Regions from separate parts of the Erwinia magellanica genome, predicted to be linked through region 1. Evidence: predicted binding sites of a transcription regulator. Region 1 holds the regulator's gene; each other region holds the start of a gene.
The links. Region 1 encodes CRP, which controls carbon source genes, mostly activating them, when cyclic AMP is high. Its sites were predicted from a motif close to ATGTGANNNNNNTCACAT; they were not measured.
Positions count from the first base shown of each region.

Region 2: AAH450_RS02795 (PTS sugar transporter subunit IIB) is a predicted target of CRP. The motif match lies at 3,116-3,133, and genes of this name have one in related genera.
Region 3: pth (aminoacyl-tRNA hydrolase) is a predicted target of CRP. The motif match lies at 2,153-2,170, and genes of this name have one in related genera.
Region 4: deoC (deoxyribose-phosphate aldolase) is a predicted target of CRP. The motif match lies at 2,064-2,081, and genes of this name have one in related genera.

Region 1 is NZ_JBCHVC010000004.1:49,450-54,364, reverse strand. Features, by position in the region: gene AAH450_RS14770 (YccS/YhfK family putative transporter) at 1-1,294, opposite strand, end outside; gene crp (cAMP-activated global transcriptional regulator CRP) at 1,353-1,985, opposite strand; gene AAH450_RS14760 (OsmC family protein) at 2,294-2,707, shown strand; gene AAH450_RS14755 (phosphoribulokinase) at 2,746-3,615, opposite strand; gene AAH450_RS14750 (YheU family protein) at 3,687-3,905, opposite strand; gene AAH450_RS14745 (hydrolase) at 3,907-4,899, opposite strand.
Region 2 is NZ_JBCHVC010000001.1:615,887-620,801, forward strand. Features, by position in the region: gene AAH450_RS02780 (enolase C-terminal domain-like protein) at 1-475, shown strand, start outside; gene AAH450_RS02785 (lactonase family protein) at 485-1,600, shown strand; gene AAH450_RS02790 (LacI family DNA-binding transcriptional regulator) at 2,015-2,968, opposite strand; gene AAH450_RS02795 (PTS sugar transporter subunit IIB) at 3,262-3,576, shown strand; gene AAH450_RS02800 (PTS sugar transporter subunit IIC) at 3,589-4,915, shown strand, end outside.
Region 3 is NZ_JBCHVC010000001.1:790,692-795,606, forward strand. Features, by position in the region: gene AAH450_RS03630 (SulP family inorganic anion transporter) at 1-447, shown strand, start outside; gene AAH450_RS03635 (EAL domain-containing protein) at 587-1,240, shown strand; gene pth (aminoacyl-tRNA hydrolase) at 1,384-1,974, opposite strand; gene ychH (stress-induced protein YchH) at 2,235-2,516, shown strand; gene AAH450_RS03650 (GGDEF domain-containing protein) at 2,601-3,788, opposite strand; gene prs (ribose-phosphate diphosphokinase) at 4,032-4,915, opposite strand, start outside.
Region 4 is NZ_JBCHVC010000003.1:236,708-241,622, forward strand. Features, by position in the region: gene deoA (thymidine phosphorylase) at 1-1,020, opposite strand, end outside; gene deoC (deoxyribose-phosphate aldolase) at 1,106-1,885, opposite strand; gene AAH450_RS12755 (TatD family hydrolase) at 2,253-3,029, opposite strand; gene AAH450_RS12760 (patatin-like phospholipase family protein) at 3,026-4,078, opposite strand; gene AAH450_RS12765 (DUF1328 domain-containing protein) at 4,230-4,391, opposite strand; gene osmY (molecular chaperone OsmY) at 4,524-4,915, opposite strand, start outside.

The DNA.
Region 1 (4,915 bases):
GAAGGCGCAGCGTGATGGCGGCGATAATCAGTCCCGCCAGGGTGCCCAGCGCACGGTGCTGGATCCGCACGCGGGTTGCGCTGTAGCCGTTCTGGCTGACAAACATCACCGTCATCAGGATCCAGTAAGGCTTCGGCAAATTAAAGAACAGCGCCAGCGAGCTGGCAAAAGTCAGCATCACGGCAAAGCGGGAGGCAGTGCGCAGCGCGGCTGATTTCAGCGACAGATAGCTTCTGATAGCGGGTAACAAGGGCAGACGACGCTGGCGGTCAGCCATCAAATCCCGCTGATACAGAGGCCGCTGGGTACGTAAAACCCTGGCGATACGGCTGAAATGATAATAACAAAAGGTGCCCACCGGATTGTCCGGGTGCTGGCGGGAGATCTTCTCCAGCGCCTGTAGCTGCTTATCCATCGTGAAGCGTTCAGGCAGCTTGTGATAAAGAATATCGTCAGCCAGTACGCGAAGCCGGGCGGCGATGGTTTGCGCATTCCAGCGGATCACCGCTTCAGCATGGCTCTGCTCTACCAGCTTCTGAACCTCTTCGGGCTGATGCAGGCTGACCGAAATATGTTCCTGCAAATCCAGCGCCACCTGGAACGCTCTGGTCAGGCGTTTGTGATGGTTATAGCGGGTGGCAGAGAGCATATGCATCTGCTGGTAGCAGGTAGTGATCAGATCGACAGCTTTCTGCTGCCGGGCCAGCAGTGGTGGCAGCGCCTTTTCAGGATCTGTCAGCTGGGTCAGCAGGGAATATTTGGCTTCGCAGTAGCCCGCCAGCTCGCGGTAGAGCAGGCTGAGCGTCTCCCGCATCGGCTGCTCTTTCCACAGCCAGAACCAGAACCAGTTAAAAAGGCCATACCAGATGGTGCCCAGCACGTAGAGCATTGGCGGTTCCCATATTGGCATCCGGCCAGCCAGGCTGAGGGTGAAAATAGCGGCAATCAGCGAGCCGGGCAGCAGTCGGCCATGCAGCGGGCTGATCTCACCGGTTATGCCCAGCAGCATCGTCATGGTGAAGAGAATAGCGGGTAAAGGCACCGCATGTCCGCCCAGATACTGGATCAGGAAGCTGCTGAAGGCGAACAGGCTTCCGCCGATGATCAGGCGTTTGAAGAAGCGTTTGTGAGGAGTATCAAGACCAGCGATGTTGCAACAGGCAGGCACTAAAGAGAAAAGCAGGCCCCGTTGCAGGTCACCCAGCAGCCAGCCGACAGCCACCGGTAAGCAGAGCACCAGCGTCTGGCGCAGCGCGTAGTTCACTTCAGGGTGATAGATCAGTCGACGCCACATCACTCCGTACCAAATAAAAAGGCGCAACAAGAGCTGTTGCGCCGTGGATCAGAGCCGATCAGCGTGTGCCGTAGACAACGATGGTTTTACCATGTGCTGAGATCAGGTTCTGATCTTCCAGCATTTTCAGAATACGGCCTACGGTTTCGCGTGAGCAGCCAACAATCTGCCCAATCTCCTGACGGGTGATTTTGATCTGCATCCCGTCCGGGTGGGTCATGGCGTCGGGTTGCTTCGCCAGGTTGAGCAGGGTCTGCGCAATGCGACCTGTGACATCAAGGAAAGCTAAATTGCCCACTTTCTCTGAGGTAACCTGAAGTCGACTCGCCATCTGTGCCGAGAGGCGCATCAGAATGTCAGGGTTGACCTGAATAAGCTGACGGAATTTTTTATAAGAGATTTCAGCCACTTCACAGGCTGTTTTCGCACGTACCCACGCGCTACGCTCCTGACCTTCTTCAAACAGGCCAAGTTCGCCAATGAAGTCACCCTGGTTGAGGTAAGAGAGGATCATCTCTTTGCCTTCTTCATCCTTGATAAGCACCGCTACTGCGCCTTTGACGATGTAGTAGAGGGTTTCTGCCTTTTCACCCTGATGAATCAGCGTGCTCTTGGATGGATACTTATGAATATGGCAATGTGACAGGAACCATTCAAGTGTCGGGTCTGTTTGCGGTTTGCCGAGAACCATTCGCTGTTATCCTCTGTTGTCATCGTGCCTAAATACAGGGGCAGAGTTCCCTGTCAGGCGTTGAAATAATCAAGCGTTTCCCATCAGGAAATGTATTCGGGCCTCTGTGAAAAGCCTGGCTCGTTATGTTGTCTTGTTTCGTCGTGCCTGTAGAGTACTGACGAAAATATTACAGCTTTGTTTGTAGCACAGCTTTCAGTGAGTGTCTTCTGTTGTCTCGCTTCAGCATAGTGTGAAAACTGCCACATTGCCGTTTTTCAGGCTAAAGCGTAATCTGATGTTAACTAAATGAATTAGAGGAACTTGTTATGCAGGCTCGGGTCAAGTGGGTTGAAGGGTTAACGTTTTTGGGAGAATCCTCATCGGGACACCAGGTATTGATGGATGGAAACGCCGGGGATAAAGCGCCAAGTCCTATGGAAATGGTGCTGATGGCTGCGGGTGGATGCAGCGCCATCGACGTGGTCTCTATTCTGCAAAAGGGCCGTCATAACGTAAAGGATTGCGAGGTGAAGCTCACCTCAGAGCGGCGCGAAGAGGCTCCCCGCCTCTTCACCCATATTAATCTGCACTTTATTATCAGCGGCGTCGGGCTGAGTGACAAAGCCGTCTCGCGCGCTGTCGATCTTTCGGCAGAGAAGTATTGCTCTGTGGCGCTGATGCTGGGTAAAGGGGTTAATATGACCCACAGCTATGAAGTGATCGAATTACAGGAAAAGTAGATCGCTGAGCAGGGGAGTAACGTCTGTTTACCGGGGCGTTACTCAATTTTCTTGCCCTGAATCAGACGTTTAACCAACGGCCCCATAATCAGCTCCATTGCCAGCCCCATTTTCCCGCCCGGCACCACCAGCGTATTGATATGCGAGATAAAGGATCCCTGTAGCATCGACAACAGGTAGGGGAAGTCAATATCTTCCAGCGCCTGGAAGTGGATCACCACAAAGCTTTCATCCAGCGAAGGGATAGCCCTGGCTGCAAAGGGATTGGAGGTATCCACCGTCGGCACACGCTGGAAGTTAATGTGTGTGCGCGAAAACTGCGGCGTAATGAAGTTAATGTAATCCTCCATTGAGCGCACCACTGAATCCATTACCGCTTCACGCGAATGGCCGCGTTCGCTGGTGTCACGCACCAGCTTCTGGATCCACTCCAGGTTAACGATAGGCACCACGCCTACCAGCAGATCGACATGGGCAGCCACGTTATTCTGTGGGGTCACCACGCCACCGTGCAACCCTTCATAAAACAGCACGTCGGTAGGTTCGGGCAGCGGCTGCCAGGGTGTAAAGGTGCCCGGCACCTGATTCCACGGCACCGCTTCATCATAGGTATGCAGATACTTGCGGGATTTACCGCTGCCGGTGCGGCCATACTCGGTAAAAGTTTGTTCCAGCAGCGCAAAGTCGTTGGCTTCCGGGCCAAAATAGCTGATATGGCGGCCCATATCGCGCGCCTTGCGGATCGCCATATCCATTTCAGGGCGGGTATAGCGGTGAAAGCTGTCCCCTTCCACTTCGGCGGCATGCAGGCCAAGCTGCTGAAAAATCTTTCTGAAGGCCAGGCTGGTGGTGGTGGTTCCCGCCCCGCTGGATCCCGTTACGGCAATCACCGGATGTTTGGCTGACATGCATATACCTCCCTGAGAAAAGTCGCTTCGCATTGGTACCATGTTTCAGGCATGGGTGTCATCTCTGCCTGTTAACCTGTCACCTGACCGCGCGGCATAATATTGACGGTCTCGTGCAGCTCAGACCAGACCAGCACCGCTTCGCCGCTGGTTAACTGGCGGCGAACATCCTCAACCTTCTGTTCCAGCGAGCGTTCCTGTTCGCCGTAGTCGGTACCTTCTCGCAGGACAAAAGATTCAATCAGGTTGTCCAGGGTCTCACTGTCTAAGTCCTTCCAGGGAATTATCACGTTAATTGTCCAGCCAGGTTGAAAGCCATTGCGGAATGCGTTGTTCAAGCCACATCTGGGGCTTGCGCAGGGTGCCACCGACAAACCCCACGTGCCCGCCATAGTCTGTCAGCTGGTAGGTGACAGCGGAAGGCAGCAAATGGGCGGCGGGGATCACCTCATGGGTCATAAAGGGATCGTCTTTAGCATGGATGATCAGTAACGGTTTCTCCACTCTGGGCAGTAAAGGCATTGCGCTACAGCGGCGATAATAGTCGGTGGCGTCCAGAAAACCGTGGGCACGAGCGGTGATCGCATCATCAAAATCGCGCAACTTTTTCAGCGCCCTGAGTCCCTTCAGCTCAAGGGGCAATGTGCCCGGCCAGGCGAGCAGCTTGCGCTCTGCATTCTGCTTAAGAAGAGAGAGCAGATAGCGCTGATAGAAGCGGGAAACTCCCTGCTCCAGCTTCAGGCTGCAAGGTTCCAGCATTAACGGGGCAGAGACCACCACGCCCGCGTCCAGCGCGCAGGCTGCTCCCTGTTCGCCCATCAGGCAGGCCAGCATGTTGCCGCCGAGCGAGAAGCCGACGGCGGCAGTGGGGACTTGCCCCCACTCCTCACGCAGCCAGGTGAGAAAATAGCTGGCATCGCCGGTTTCTCCGGAGTGATAGATGCGCCGCAGGCGGTTGGGTACGCCGCTACAACCGCGAAAATGCATCACGACGCCCAGCCAGCCTCGTTCTTTGCAGACCTGAAGCAGCCCGTGCGCATAGGGACTGTGAACGCTGCCTTCCAGACCATGAAACAGTACCACTCGCGGTTTATGCCGGGCGCGGGCCGGATCTTCGCTCCAGGCGAGATCGACAAAATCCGTGTCCGGCAAAGTCAGTCTCTGCCAGTGAGGCGTAAGCAACATGCGGCGGCGAACCAGCCGTGGCAGAATGGTTTGCAGATGGGCATTACTCATGCCGGCAAGCGGCTCAAACGGCATGGATGCAGGGTGATTAAAATTCATGTTCAAAATGCTTGTA
Region 2 (4,915 bases), on a different contig from region 1:
CATGATCGCTAACGACTGGCGACAGCTGCATCATGCGCTGCAACTGAATGCTATCGACATTCCGCTTGCCGATCCGCACTTCTGGACGATGCGTAACGCCAACGTGGTGGCGCAGTTGTGCAATGAATGGGGGCTGACTACCGGTTGCCACTCCAACAATCATTTTGATATCTCGCTGGCAATGGTGGCGCACCTTGGTGCAGCGGCGCCGGGCGATCGTCAGACCGCTTTTGATACCCACTGGATTTGGCAGGATGGCCAGCAACTGACGCGCCAACCGCCGCAGATCCGCGATGGCTATCTGGAATTACCGCCGGGTCCGGGTCTGGGCATTGAGCTGGATATGGAACGCGTCGAACAGGCACATGCGCTCTACAACGCGCTGCCGGATAAAAATCGTAACGATGCGCTGGGAATGCAGTTTTTGATTGATAACTGGCACTATGACGCCAAACGTCCCTCATTAGTACGCTAAGGAAGCAGCATGAAGAAAATATTACTTACGGTGACGCTGCTAGCGTCGGTTGCAGCCAGCGCGCCATTGCTGGCGCAGACTTTTGTTTACGTGTCAGAAGCCAGTGATGGCACTATCGCGCGATATACGCTTAACGAGAAAACGGGCGCGCTGAACCTGTTGGGACGCACGCAAACCGCTGGAAAAGTGATGCCGATGGCGCTGAGCGCCGATCATAAACATCTTTATGCGGCGATTCGCAGTAAACCGCTGCAACTGGTGAGCTGGAGCATCGACAGCAAAACTGGCGATCTGAGCCAGTCGAATTCCGTGGCCGCTGCGGCCAGTTATCCCTATATCAGCACGGATAAACAGGGGCGTTTTCTGCTTGGCGCCTCTTATGATGGCGACGTGGTGCACGTCTATCGGCTCGCCAGCGATGGCAAAGTGAATGCCTCGCCGGTCGGGAGCTTTAAGACCGGACATGCGGCACATTCGGTAATTGTTGATGACAGCGGAACAAATGCCTATGTCGGCAATCTCGGTACCGATCGTGTGTTGCAGCTGAAACTGAGCGCCGGGGGGGAGTTGACGGCGCTCGGTAAGGGGTATGTCAGCACTGCCGCAGAGAATGGACCGCGCCATTCGGTGCTGTCACCGGATAATCGCTATCTCTACAACATTGGCGAGATGGGCGGCATCATCACGCAGTTCCGTCGTGAAGCGAGCGGCGAACTGGTAAAAGTGGCGGAGATCCCCAATGCCGTGGCTGAAAAATACAAACTGGAACATGGAAAAGAGCGTCCAGCGGACTACAGCGACACCACGCCGCGTATCTGGGCAGCCGATATTCGCATGACGCCGGATGGGCGTTTTCTTTATGTCAGCGAGCGGACCAGCAGCACCGTTACCGGTTATCGGGTTAACAAGGAGGACGGCAAACTCACGCTGATTGACAGCTGGCAGGTTGAAAAACAGCCGCGCGGCATAGCGATTTCCGCTGACAGTCGCTGGCTGATTGCCAGCGGTGAGAAGAGTGCGGTTACCGGCAGCTATGAAATTAATGCTAAAACCGGGGCGCTTAAGCGGGTGGGCGAAGCACCTGCCGGAGGTGATGCGAATTGGGTCACCGTGGTGACCTATTAAGTTCACCCTGTAAGAAGCCACCCGAAAGGCCGCTATTCATGGCGGCCTTTTAACTGCTCTGCGCGGATGTTGCAAGGTCGTATCGGGAAGGGCATCAATAGCAAGGGTAAACAAAACCTTGCCAGAATTAACGGACTGACCAGGAATATCCCGCTGAATCCTGCGGCTGCGGTTACTGTTATTCGTGGGGAAGGGGATGTTGAAAGGCTTTAAACGTTACTTCTTATACACTTCCTTGTGGCGATTTCATCTCTTATTGATCGCTCCAATCCCTGAGGCTGATTTAAATACCTGACTACGCTTTGACACAGGATTGATCCGGGCTTGCTGGGCGGCTTATGTGATTGCATATAAAAATTATGCTCTCTTAACCTCAAAAACGCGCCCAGCCACTTCCGGCTAACCGGAAGCCAGTTAACGCTTACGCATATCCGGAATGATCAGATCGCCGCGCAACACGGATGATCCCAGCATATTTTGGGTTTTTGTCGTCAGCCAGTTAACAATCCTGGAAGCCATGGCATCCATTGAGTATTCAATAGCGGGAATGGTAGGGATACCGGGCAACTGGAGGGAGCCTGCCAGGCTGAATACCATGATGTCGGCGGGGACGGATTTATTAAATGCCTGCAACTGGGCAATCACGTTCTGCGCTTCTTGTTCATTAGCCACCAGAAGGGCGTTGAAATTACGGGTACTGGCATTGTTCAGCAGCATCTGAATGGCTACAGAAGAAGATACCGAATCCATAATAACCAGATTGCGGTTGAAGGGCAGAAAATTCGTTTCCAGCGCAAGTTTATAGCCAAAGAGTACCGGCTCGGCGGCGCCGCCTGCTTCAGGATAGATCAACGCGATTTGGCGTTTGCCCTGGTTAATCAAATAATTACAGGCCGTCTCAGCGGCAAAGGAGTGATCAAACTGAATGCTGTTTGGCCCTTCAGCTTCCACGCAATCCACCAAAACCACATTCTCATCTGCAATGTTCAGAGGAAAGCGGGCGCCAATAATCAGCACGTCATCGCACAGACCGCAGCTGAGTTCATCCAGCGCATTCATAATCTCTGACTGGCTATTCGCAAAGCGCAACAGCAGATGTTTTTGATGCTGGCTTAACTGCTTCTCCAGCGCGTAAAGATAGGCGGTGGTCTGGTTGATATTTTCCTGGGCGCAGATAACGCCGATGCAGTTAGTGGTCTGACTGAACAGGGATTGTGCGATCACATTAGGTCGATATTTCAGTTCATCGGCCGCTTTCAGTACGGCAAGACGACTGGCTTCCTTAACGCCGCGCGAACCACTCAACACCCGTGAAACTGTGGCTTTTGACACCCCAGCCAAACGTGATACATCGTTGATAGTAGACATCTTTCTCCCGTGGACCCTGCGTATTACTTTTCAATATGAATGCAAACGTTAGCGCATTTATTCACCGCATAAAGTATAGCCATTTCCCTTTCGCATGGAAACTCATTTTCCATTTGGATATTTCAGCTATCCAATTTGCCCGAAATTATGTGACGCAAATCGGATAAAGAACCCCCTTAAACCCCAGATATTGATAAGTATCACAGTTCTTATCTTCATTGATGGAAACCGGTTTCCATATGATATCCAATCATCGCCACACTAAAGCGTGAAACCCTGAGGATGGAATGGCGATGTACAAAATAATGTTGTGTTGCTCGGCAGGGATGTCCACCAGCCTGCTGGTGCGAAAAATGGCAGAAGTTGCTACAGAAAGAGGCTTAGAGGTTGAAATTAATGCCTTTGGCATCGCGGAATTTGATGAACAGTTCCCGCGTTATCAGGTGGTGCTCCTTGGGCCACAGGTAAAATACATGCTGAAAACATTGTCAGAAAAAGCGGCCACCCAGGGCATTCCCGTTCAGCCTATCGAGATGATGGACTACGGCATGCAACGCGGTGACAAGGTTTTAGACTACGCTCTGTCGCTCATTGAAGCGGCTAACTAAAAAGGTGCGCTTATGAGTTCGTTATATCAATCCATGATTGCGGTCATTGAGCAATCCATCACGCCGTTAGCGGGTCGTCTTGGGCAACAGAAGTACGTCATTGCGATCCGTGACGGCTTTACCGCCGCGCTGCCCTTTATGATTATCGGCTCTTTCATGCTGGTATTTATTTTCCCGCCTTTCTCTGAAACCACCACCAATGGCTTTGCCCGAGCCTGGCTGGATTTCTCTACCACCTATCGCGATCAACTGATGCTGCCGTTTAATCTGAGCATGGGCGTGATGACATTTTTTATCTCGGTTGGTATTGGCGCGAGTCTGGGGCGGCAATTTTCGCTCGATCCTGTGATGTCAGGTTTGCTGGCATTTATGGCCTTCCTGCTGGTTGCCGCGCCCTACAGTGATGGCACCATTTCCACGGAATATCTCTCCGGGCAGGGGATTTTTACCGCGCTGATCACCTCCATCTATACGACGCGCATCTACGCCTGGCTCAAGCAAAACAACATCACCATTCGTTTACCCAAAGAGGTGCCAACCGGTGTTGCCCGTTCGTTTGAGATCCTGATCCCTGTCGTGGTGATTATTGGTACGCTGCATCCGCTTAACTTATTTATTGAAGCCAAAACCGGCATGATTATTCCGCAGGCCATTATGCATCTGCTGGCGCCGCTGGTTTCTGCCTCCGATTCTCTGCCCGCGATCCTGCTCTCTGTGCTGCTGTGTCAAATATTCTGGTTCGCCGGTATTCACGGCGCGCTGATTGTCACCGGCATCATGAATCCTTTCTGGATGGCTAACTTATCCGCCAACCAGGCGGCTCTGGCGGCGGGCAGCGCACTACCGCACATCTATCTGCAAGGCTTCTGGGATCACTTTCTGCTTATTGGCGGTGTGGGATCTACACTGCCGCTGGCTTTCCTGTTACTGCGCAGCCGCGCCGTCCATCTGCGCACCATCGGCAAAATGGGCGTGGTACCGAGCTTCTTTAACATCAATGAACCGATCCTGTTCGGCGCACCGATTATCATGAACCCGATCCTGTTTATCCCGTTCGTCTGTGTCCCGATGATCAACGCCGTACTGGCTTACACGGCGACCAAAATGGGCTGGCTGGCACAAGTAGTGTCGCTCACGCCATGGACAACGCCAGCCCCGATTGGCGCGTCGTGGGCAGCAAACTGGGCGATCAGTCCGGTGGTGATGTGTCTGATTTGCATGGTGCTCTCAGCCCTGATGTACCTGCCTTTCCTGCGTGCTTACGAACGTTCACTGTTGAAAACAGAAGAGCAGAAAGCGCAAAGCAGTAGCCCCCTTGCTGAAACGATTGGCACCAACT
Region 3 (4,915 bases), on a different contig from region 1:
GACGCAGTTATCATGGTGGCCGTCACCATCGTCACTATCTATACCGATCTGGCGATGGCGGTGATATTTGGGGTGATCATTTCGGCATTAGTCTTTGCCTGGCAGCATGCACGGATCAGCATCCTTTCGCAGCAGGAAGAGGAAGGGGAGAAAACGATCCGTCTGGAAGGGCCATTGTTCTTTGGCTCTGCGGCCAGTTTCCAGGAGCTGTTTCACCCGGAGAATGACCCGCAAAATGTGGTGATCGACTTTGCCCGGACGCGAGTGATGGACTCCAGCGGCGTCGAGGCCATTGATAAGCTCACTGCCCGTTACCTGGCGGCTGAAAAAAGCGTGCGGTTACGCCACCTCAGTGAAGATTGCATCAGCCTGTTAAAGCAGGCCGGTCCGTTCTGTAGCCATGAACTGGATGACCCGGATTATAAAGTTGCTGCCGACAAGGGTTAATGCATAAAGCTGCCGTCAGTTTGGCCGATAGATATAAAAATCGTCGTATTGATTCGCATTTTTACAGAATGAACGGCTAAAGTTTATCTGTACGACGATTTTTACCCCTGACAGGACGCCCGCACCTTGGCAAGATGGCATGATACATAACTATAATTGCGTTCCTATTCATACAGTTAACGGCGAGCTTATTGCGCTGGATCTCACGCCGGGTGAACCAGAACGCACCGGCGAGAGATTGCAGTCAATAAAACAGGACCCGGAAGCGCATCTGCTCAATCAGCTTTTGACGATTGAGCATTACGCGGACTACTTTCAGCAGCACGGCCTGTTGTGCTGCCTGACGATCAATTTTCAGCTGGCGAAAGTGGTGACTCAGTCCACTTTTATTCAGCAAATTCTCAGCCATTTGCCCTTTGTTCGTCTGAAACTCTCCGAGGATTTCCCCAACCTTCACGATGGCCTTAATAACCCGCTGTTGCGCACGCTGATTGAACAGCTGAATATTCTGTGGCTGGATGATCTGGGAGCTGGCGACGCCAACCTCAACGCACTGCAATCAAAGATGTTCGAAGCGGTGAAGCTGGACCGCCAGTTTTTCCTGGATAACGTAGCCAAACCCTGGTTCAGCATTCTGATCGCCAATATCCGGCAGTACACCAACCGGGTTATTGTCGAAGGGGTGGGGAGTGAAATGCAGCTGAAGAAACTGGCCGACAGCAAAATCTGGGGCGTGCAGGGTTACTTTCTGCCGGTGCTGACGCTGAAAGAGCTGGAAGATCCTGGCCGATAACCGTTGCGCAGGCAGGGCAGGGAGTAGCCCGGTTTAACCTGGGCTAATACAGGGTAAATGTGGTGAATGTGTTGTCTGAAGTAATCAGGATAACATTTGTCTGTGGATCGCTATTTGGGCAGAAAGGTACTTCTCAGCCACGCTTAAACCTGACCCTTAAAGCTGTGCAGCCGGTTCATCGCTTTTAAACGGTCTTCTTTCAGCCAAACTTCCGTGCAGCGCGCGGCTTCATCAATGGCGCTGTCAATCAGCGTTTGTTCCGCTGCCTGAGGTTTACCCAGCACAAAGCCCACCACTTTATTGCGATCGCCAGGATGACCAATGCCGATGCGCAACCGATGGAAGTTAAGATTGTTCCCCAACCTGCTGATGATATCTTTCAGGCCGTTATGGCCGCCATGTCCGCCGCCCTGCTTAAATTTCGCCACGCCAGGCGGGAGATCCAGCTCATCGTGCGCCACGAGGATCTCTTCCGGTGCGATGCGATAAAAGGTCGCCATTGCGCCTACTGCTTTCCCGCTCAGATTCATAAACGTGGTCGGCACCAGTAACCTGACATCTTCGCCACCTATATTCAGCCGCGCGGTATAGCCATAAAATTTACTCTCTTCCTTTAATGCCTGATTGTGGCGCTGTGCCAGTAAATCAACGTACCAGGCACCTGCATTATGACGGGTGGCGGCGTATTCAGCGCCGGGATTAGCAAGGCCTACAATCAGTTTAATGCTGCTCACTTGTCTGTTTTCCTGAGGAGTGCGAAGGATCAGGCGCTAGTGTACTTTGCCGCGCCGAAGAACTCAAAATTGCAGATAATAATCTCTCTGAATAACAATAGTTCAGGTCGGTGATAATATGAATTCTATTAAAAAGCAGGGGCTTACGCGTAAAGTTTTGTCAAACTTTGTGCAGCAAATGTGATCTGACCCGCACCGCACTGTTCAGCTATTGCATAAACTTATGACATCTGAACAAGGCTGGTAACGGGAGAGCAACAATGAAACGTAAACATGCCAATCTGACCGGAAATGCACTGATGGTGCTGGGGCTGGTGGTAATGGTGGCGGGAGTGGGTTATTCCGTACTGAATCAGCTTCCTCAGCTCCAGTTACCGCAGTTTATGGTGCACGGCGCTATTTTCAGCATCTTTATTGGTGCACTGTTATGGCTGGTGGGCGCGAGCATGAGCGGGCGTGAAAAAGTGTGCGACCGTTACTACTGGGTTCGTCATTATGGCGATGAGCGATGCAGAAGATCGAACGGGAGCAGCCACCACTAATCTTAATGCCGCCGAACAACGCCTCTTTAATAAGAGGCGTTTTGCTTTTGAACGACAGTTACCTTTGTACAGCGAAACTCCAGCTCAGGGGCGGGTTGCGTTCAATGCTTCATCACTCTCCGGCTCGCCAGCCTCGGCCGGCTGAAAGCGTATCACCCGGTTCCGCCCCAGCGCTTTTGCCTGATACAGCGCTTCATCCGCAGCCACCATCAGCGGCGCAAGGGAATGAAAGCTCTCGTTACCGCTCGCTACGCCAATGCTCACGGTATAATGCACCCCTTCCGGCTGGGAGCATTCAACGGCATAGCGAATTTTTTCTGCACAAAGCACACCTTCCTCTTCGCTGAGCATAACAATGGCGGCAAATTCTTCCCCGCCCAGTCGGGCAAAGATGCTTCTGCCGGGTATCAGTTGCTTTACCTGTTCACAAAAATCAATTAATACCCGGTCGCCCTGATTGTGGCCAAACCGATCGTTAATGCTTTTGAAATAGTCGAGGTCGAACAGCATGATGGTCAGCGGCTGCGATGTTCTCTCACACTGACGACCCATCTTTTCGCCCAGTTCAAACAGCGCTCTGCGGTTCCAGATGCCGGTGAGAGGATCGAGCAGGGAGGCATTTTTATACTGGATCTGCGTTCGCTCGTTCACCATCGCCAGCATGGCGAAGGTCAGCCCAATCACCATCAGGATGGATTCCATAATCACGTACACCGAGAAGGTGGAGCCGCCAATCGCACCATGCAGCGGGCTGGTAATACCGCCGTCCATCACCCCTCTGACAACATGAAACAGCAGATGGATCCAGAGCAGTAGTTGCGCAGGCCAGTAGGTGACGGGGAGGGCAGCGCGTGAACGATGCAACTCCAGAATCATCCAGCCGGTATAAACCACGCAAAACACGCAGACGGCCAGAATACGGTAGCGCATGGAGTGATAAAACGTCGGAGAGAGGCAGAGCAGAACCCAGACCAACGGGCCGAGCGTCCAGAGCCATCCACAGGAGGCGCCCCGAAAAGAGCGGAAGGCCATCACCAGCAGGCTGTATGCCAGCATGACCAGCAGGTTCCCTACGGCAACGGGCAGGAATAAGTCTCCTTCGCTGCGCAGGCTGCTTAAAAATACCGCGACGATAGTGACGCTCAGCGACAGACACTGAAAGCCTAAGACGCGATTGTACTGCGACCCTTTCCAGGCGAATACCATAATGATGCAGAGGAAGAACAATACATAAAGCTCGCAAACGAAAAGAGTATAGACGTCGAGCGTCATGATAAGAATATTCCTGGAGGGTCGGTTCAGGCAAAATATCACTAATGATTACAAGCCAAAAGGGCTGGCAGGGTGCTTTGCGAAAATAAATAGTGCGGGGGTTATTTAAGTCAAATGGCGCAGTGGCAAAGGGGAGAAATAAAGGCTTGGGTTTTAAAGAGAGTTATCGACAGGCAAACCGGTGGCAGAGTGGAGAGCGGTAAAACTAAAAGCGGGACGGGCGAACCCGTCCCCCCATGGCTATCAATGCTCGAACATTGCAGAGATAGACTCTTCATTGCTGATGCGACGAATCGCTTCAGCCAGCATGCCTGACAGCGTCAGCGTACGGACGTTTGGCAGGGCTTTGATCTCTTCCGGCAGCGGAATGGTGTCGCAAACCACCACTTCGTCGATCACGGAATGGCGCAGGTTCTCTACGGCATTGCCAGAGAAAATCGGGTGAGTAGCGTAAGCGAATACACGCTTAGCACCACGCTCCTTCAGCGCCTCAGCGGCTTTGCACAGGGTACCACCAGTATCAATCATATCATCGACCAGCACGCAGTCACGGCCAGCAACATCACCGATGATATGCATCACCTGAGAGACGTTAGCACGTGGGCGGCGTTTATCGATAATCGCCATATCGGTGTCGTTCAACAGCTTAGCGATAGCGCGGGCGCGCACCACGCCGCCGATGTCCGGAGAGACCACAATCGGGTTCTCTAAACCAATCTGCAACATATCTTCCAGCAGGATTGGGCTACCAAATACGTTATCAACCGGGACGTCAAAGAAGCCCTGAATCTGTTCAGCATGCAGATCCACAGTCAGTACGCGATCGACACCTACGCTGGAAAGGAAGTCAGCAACCACTTTGGCCGTAATAGGTACACGAGCGGAACGTACGCGACGATCCTGACGGGCGTAGCCAAAATAGGGGATGACGGCAGTAATACGGCCAGCGGATGCACGGCGTAGGGCATCTACCATTACAACCAGTTCCATCAGGTTGTCATTGGTAGGGGCACAGGTGGACTGGATGATGAAAATATCACCACCGCGTACATTTTCGTTAATTTGTACGCTTACTTCGCCATCACTAAAACGACCGACGGCGGCATCGCCCAGGCTGGTGTAAAGGC
Region 4 (4,915 bases), on a different contig from region 1:
GCTGAGCATCGGCGCAGGCAGGTAGCGATCCATGTTTTCAATAAAATCAGCCGGGCCTTTCTGCGCAGCCACCATCTTCGCGAAACATTCTGCGGCTTTGCCGTTGTCCAGCACTGCCTGAAGTTTGCGGGTGGCTTCCGCCGTGTCGGTTGCCAGCCCGCCGGAAACCAGCATCTCTGCACTCAGAGCCAGCGTGACCTCCAGCAGACGTGGGTTGCGGTATTTCCCGGTCAGGAAGTTAACCGCTTCACGCACTTCCAGCGCGTTACCGGCCGTGGAGGCGAGCACCTGGTTCATATCGGTCAGCAGGGCAGTCGTTTTGCAGCCCGCGCCGTTTGCCACGCCAACAATGGATTGAGCCAGCAGCTCAGACTGCTCAAAGGTCGGCATAAAGGCGCCCGAGCCAACTTTGACATCCATCACCAGCGCATCCAGCCCTTCCGCCAGCTTTTTCGCCAGAATAGAAGCGGTAATAAGCGGGATGGAGTCCACCGTTGCGGTGATATCACGGGTAGCGTAAAAACGCTTATCGGCAGGGGCCAGCGAGTTAGTCTGACCAATAATCGCTACGCCCACCTCTTTGATGATCCGTCGGAAGGTTGCATCATCAGGGAAAATATCAAATCCGGGGATCGCTTCCAGCTTATCCAGCGTGCCGCCGGTATGGCCCAGCCCGCGGCCTGAAATCATCGGCACGTAGCCGCCACAGGCAGCCACCATCGGCCCCAGCATCAGCGAAGTCACATCGCCCACGCCACCGGTGGAGTGTTTGTCCACCACCGGACCATTCAGGTTAAGCGCCTGCCAGTTGAGTACCGAGCCGGAATCACGCATGGCCATGGTCAGCGCCACCCGCTCCTGCAATGACATATCGTGGAAATAGATGGTCATCGCCAGCGCAGCGATTTGCCCTTCGGAAACGGTATTATCACGTACGCCGTTGATGAAGAAACGGATCTCTTCTTCACTCAGCGCCTGGCCGTCTCTTTTTTTACGAATGATTTCTTGTGGCAGGAACACGTTGCCCCCTGGGGTTTATCTTTGATGAGGACGGCAGATCTGCCGCCCCGATGCCAGTTACAAGGGCGAAAAGCTCGCCCTGCACTCAGTAAGCTGAATCACTTTTTGCGCCGCTATGGCCGGCGGCTGTCAGCAGGCTGGCTAACAGGCTGGAAGCACCAAAGCGGAAATGACGCGCATCAGCCCAGTCGCTACCCAGAATGTCATCGGCCAGCTTCAGGTAAATAGCCGCATCTTCGGCCGTGCGAACGCCACCGGCAGGTTTAAAGCCAACCTGATGCTTGACGCCCATTTCAGCAATGACGTTCAGCATGATCTCAGCGACTTCTGGTGTGGCGTTAACCGGCACTTTCCCCGTTGAGGTCTTGATAAAATCGGCACCCGCTTTGATGGCAATTTCGGACGCTTTGCGGATCAGTTCAGGATCTTTTAACTCGCCGGTTTCAATAATCACTTTCAGCAGAACGTCTGAATCTTCGCAGGCCTCTTTGCAGGCGCTGACGATGTCATAACCAATATCTTCATTGCCGGCCATTAAGGCACGATAAGGGAACACCACATCCACCTCATCAGCGCCATAAGCGATGGCGGCATGGGTTTCTGCCAGCGCAATGACTTTATCGTCGTTACCGTGCGGGAAGTTAGTCACGGTGGCGATGCGGATATCTGGCGTGCCCTGCTCACGCAGCGTTTTGCGCGCAATCGGGATAAAGCGTGGATAGATGCAGATTGCCGCGGTATTACCCGCCGGGGATTTAGCCTGATGGCACAGAGCGATCACTTTCTCATCGGTGTCATCGTCATTCAGGGTGGTTAAATCCATGAGTTTAAGCGCGCGTACGGCTGCTGCGGTGACGTCGGTCATAGTCTTCTCCAGGCATTGTTCAGGCGGCTTGCCCGTTTCGCGCAAGCGAAAGCCGGGGTCCTTGCCGCCAGCGCCCGTTTACCGGGCTGGAATGTTAAAATAGTAACGGAAAAGGCACTCCCCTTCCGTGATGAAATTCACGATCTAAGGAAATAACACTGCAAGAACAACCCTTTTAATGTGATTTATATCACACAAAATTCGCCATCTTTGCCCCTCCGGCCCCCTGATCCGTCTGAAAAACAGGCTGAATCGTGGTTTTATCGGGGAATGTTATAATAATAACATTTTTAGCGCAGAGTGGCAGAGGCAAATGTTACCTCGCAGAGCCGGCCTGTCAGCCAGTCTGAATAAAGAGTTTAGCTATTCAGAGATTAAAAAGGGTGCGGGTGTTCTCACGGAGGGTTTCAGCAATCTCCTGCGGAGACTCTTCCCGCAGTTCACAGAGGCTTTGCCAGACGTTTTTTACGCGCTCGGGGCGGTTCGCTTCCCCCTGAAAGCCCTGTAGCGGCATATCGGGCGAATCCGTTTCCAGCAGTAAGGAAGAGAGAGGAAGTCGGGCAATGGTATTGCGGGTTTTACTGGCGCGTTGGTAGGTAATAGTGCCGCCCACACCGATGGCGTATCCCGCACGGATAAACGCCAGCGCCTGCTGTTCGCTGCCCGCAAAACCATGTACCACGCCGCGACGCGGCAGCGCCAGGCGCTTGAGATGCTGCGCTAATTTGTCATGCGTCCGGCGGGAATGGAGGATCACCGGCAGGTCATAGCGTTTTGCCAGCCGTAGCTGGGCATCCAGCAGCTGCTCCTGCCTGTCGAACTGAGGATCTTCAATAAAGAGATCCAGGCCAATTTCGCCGATCGCCACCAGCTTTTCCGGCTTCTGCTTTAGCCAACTTTCAAGCTGCTCAAGGTGCGACTCATGATGTTGGGCAATCGCCATGGGATGCGTGCCCAGCGCGGCGTAGAGGGGCTGCCAGCGTTCCGCCAGCGCCATCACGCCGGCAAACCGGTCTGCTGAGACGCCAACCACAATGATTTTCTCCACGCCCGCGGCGGAAGCGAGCTTCAGGCTCTCCTCTTCACGCCCGCAAAATGGGTCGAAATCAAAATGACAGTGCGTATCCACAAATCCTGGAGTCATGCCAGCGAACCCTCATCATAATCAGCATCGTTTCCCGCCAGCGGATCCAGAATCACGCCATCACGCACCGGCTCATTCGCCACCGGTGCCGGGGGGATCACCGGCTGCTGGCTGGTCAGCGTAGTGTTCTCATTCAGCCATTGACCCAGTGTAGCCAGGAAATAACGCCCGCAGCGGCGACCCAGATGATAATCCTGGTTCAGCGACGCCACGCGGCTGCCCAGCGCCATGCTGGCGAGCGCATGCGGCGGGAAGATCTCAATGATATTCAGCTTACCCGGAGGATTATCAATAAACTCCTGCGTGGCCCGATAGCTCTCTTCATGCAGATGCATGATATTCACCAGCGGCTGTAGCGCGCTATCGGTAAGCCAGCGTTCAATACGCTTCAGCCACTGCGGCGTGTAGGTCATCTGTGACGGCACGGTACGAATAACCACGATGGTTTCGGCCCCCCGGCGTGCCGCTTCCCGTACCGGAATGGCGTCGCTGATACCGCCATCCAGGTAGCTGATCCCTTCCAGGTCCACGCCAGGACGGTAAAGCCCAGGGATAGCGCTGGAAGCCTTGATGATATTCAGCCAGTTCGCCGCTGTCGGGGCAAAATAGCCTGGCGAATAGTCATCGCTGCGGCAGGCGCACATATAAAATTCCCGGCCGGAAGAGAACATCTTCTCCGCTGCCTCCATCGCCAGCGGAAACTCCTGCGCGGTGACATCCACCAGCCAGTCAAGATCGATCAAGTGGCCGCCCCGCACAAAACGCAGCGGATCAAAAAAGAGTTTACTGGTGGTATAGCGCGTAATGACCCGGCGGGCGTAACCCGGCTGACCGCAGACATAGGCTGATAAGTTTTGTGCACCCGCAGAGGTGCCCAGCATCAGGTCGAAGGGGTTGAAGTTAGCCCGCTGAAACTCGTCCAGCACGCCAGCGGTGAAAATACCGCGCTGCCCACCGCCTTCGCACACCAGGGCGAGTTTACCCGGACGAAAAGGCGTTAACGCCAGCGGCTCGATGTTGCCGAGGGTAACAGGGATGCGTCTGCCCAAAGTCGGTATCCTGATGAAGGGGGAATAAGGTGAGGATACAGGGGAAAGAGAGGAAGCGTTTGCCGTAATTTGCGGTTAAACCCTTTTTGCCTTAAAACGCCAGAGGCCAGTCAGTGACTGGCCTCTGTTGTTGCTGCTTTTATTCTCGGGTCTATAACTTCTTGCGGCCGGTGAACAGGCTGATCAGGAAGATAATGATACCGACAACAAAGACGATTTTAGCTGCCCATGCGGCTGTACCAGCAAGACCACCAAAACCTAACGCTGCTGCAATGAGCGCGATAATCAGAAAAATAATGCCCCAACGAAACATAAGCTTCTCCTTACCCTATTGTAGAAATCTTGCTGTCTGATTTATTAAATCCGCCTTGTCCGGCGTGACTCGATTATTGTCTTCAACACTATCGATATCGACACAGGCCGCCCGGGGCGGCCCGTCTCAATTTTATGACTTCACAGTCAGATCGTTTTTAACGCTTTTCACGCCATCAATGGCTTTGGCAATCCCTTCGGCACGTTCAGACTGTGCCTGACTTTTCACCGTTCCGGAGAGCTGAACCACACCATTGGTGGTTTCCACTTTCACATTACGTGACGGAACGATGTCGTCTGCTAATAGTTTAGCTTTAATTTCGCTGGTCGTTGCTGCATCTCCAGCATAACCGCTTACGCTTGATTTTGTGCTGTCTTTAGCGTGCAGTTTATCGCTTACAGACTTAACGCCTTCAACTTTTTGCGCCACCGCTACAGCCTTTTCGGCCTGATCCTGCGACGGAACAAAACCACTCAGCGTCACCACGCCAGAATGGGTCTCTACGGAAATATCTGTGCTTTTGA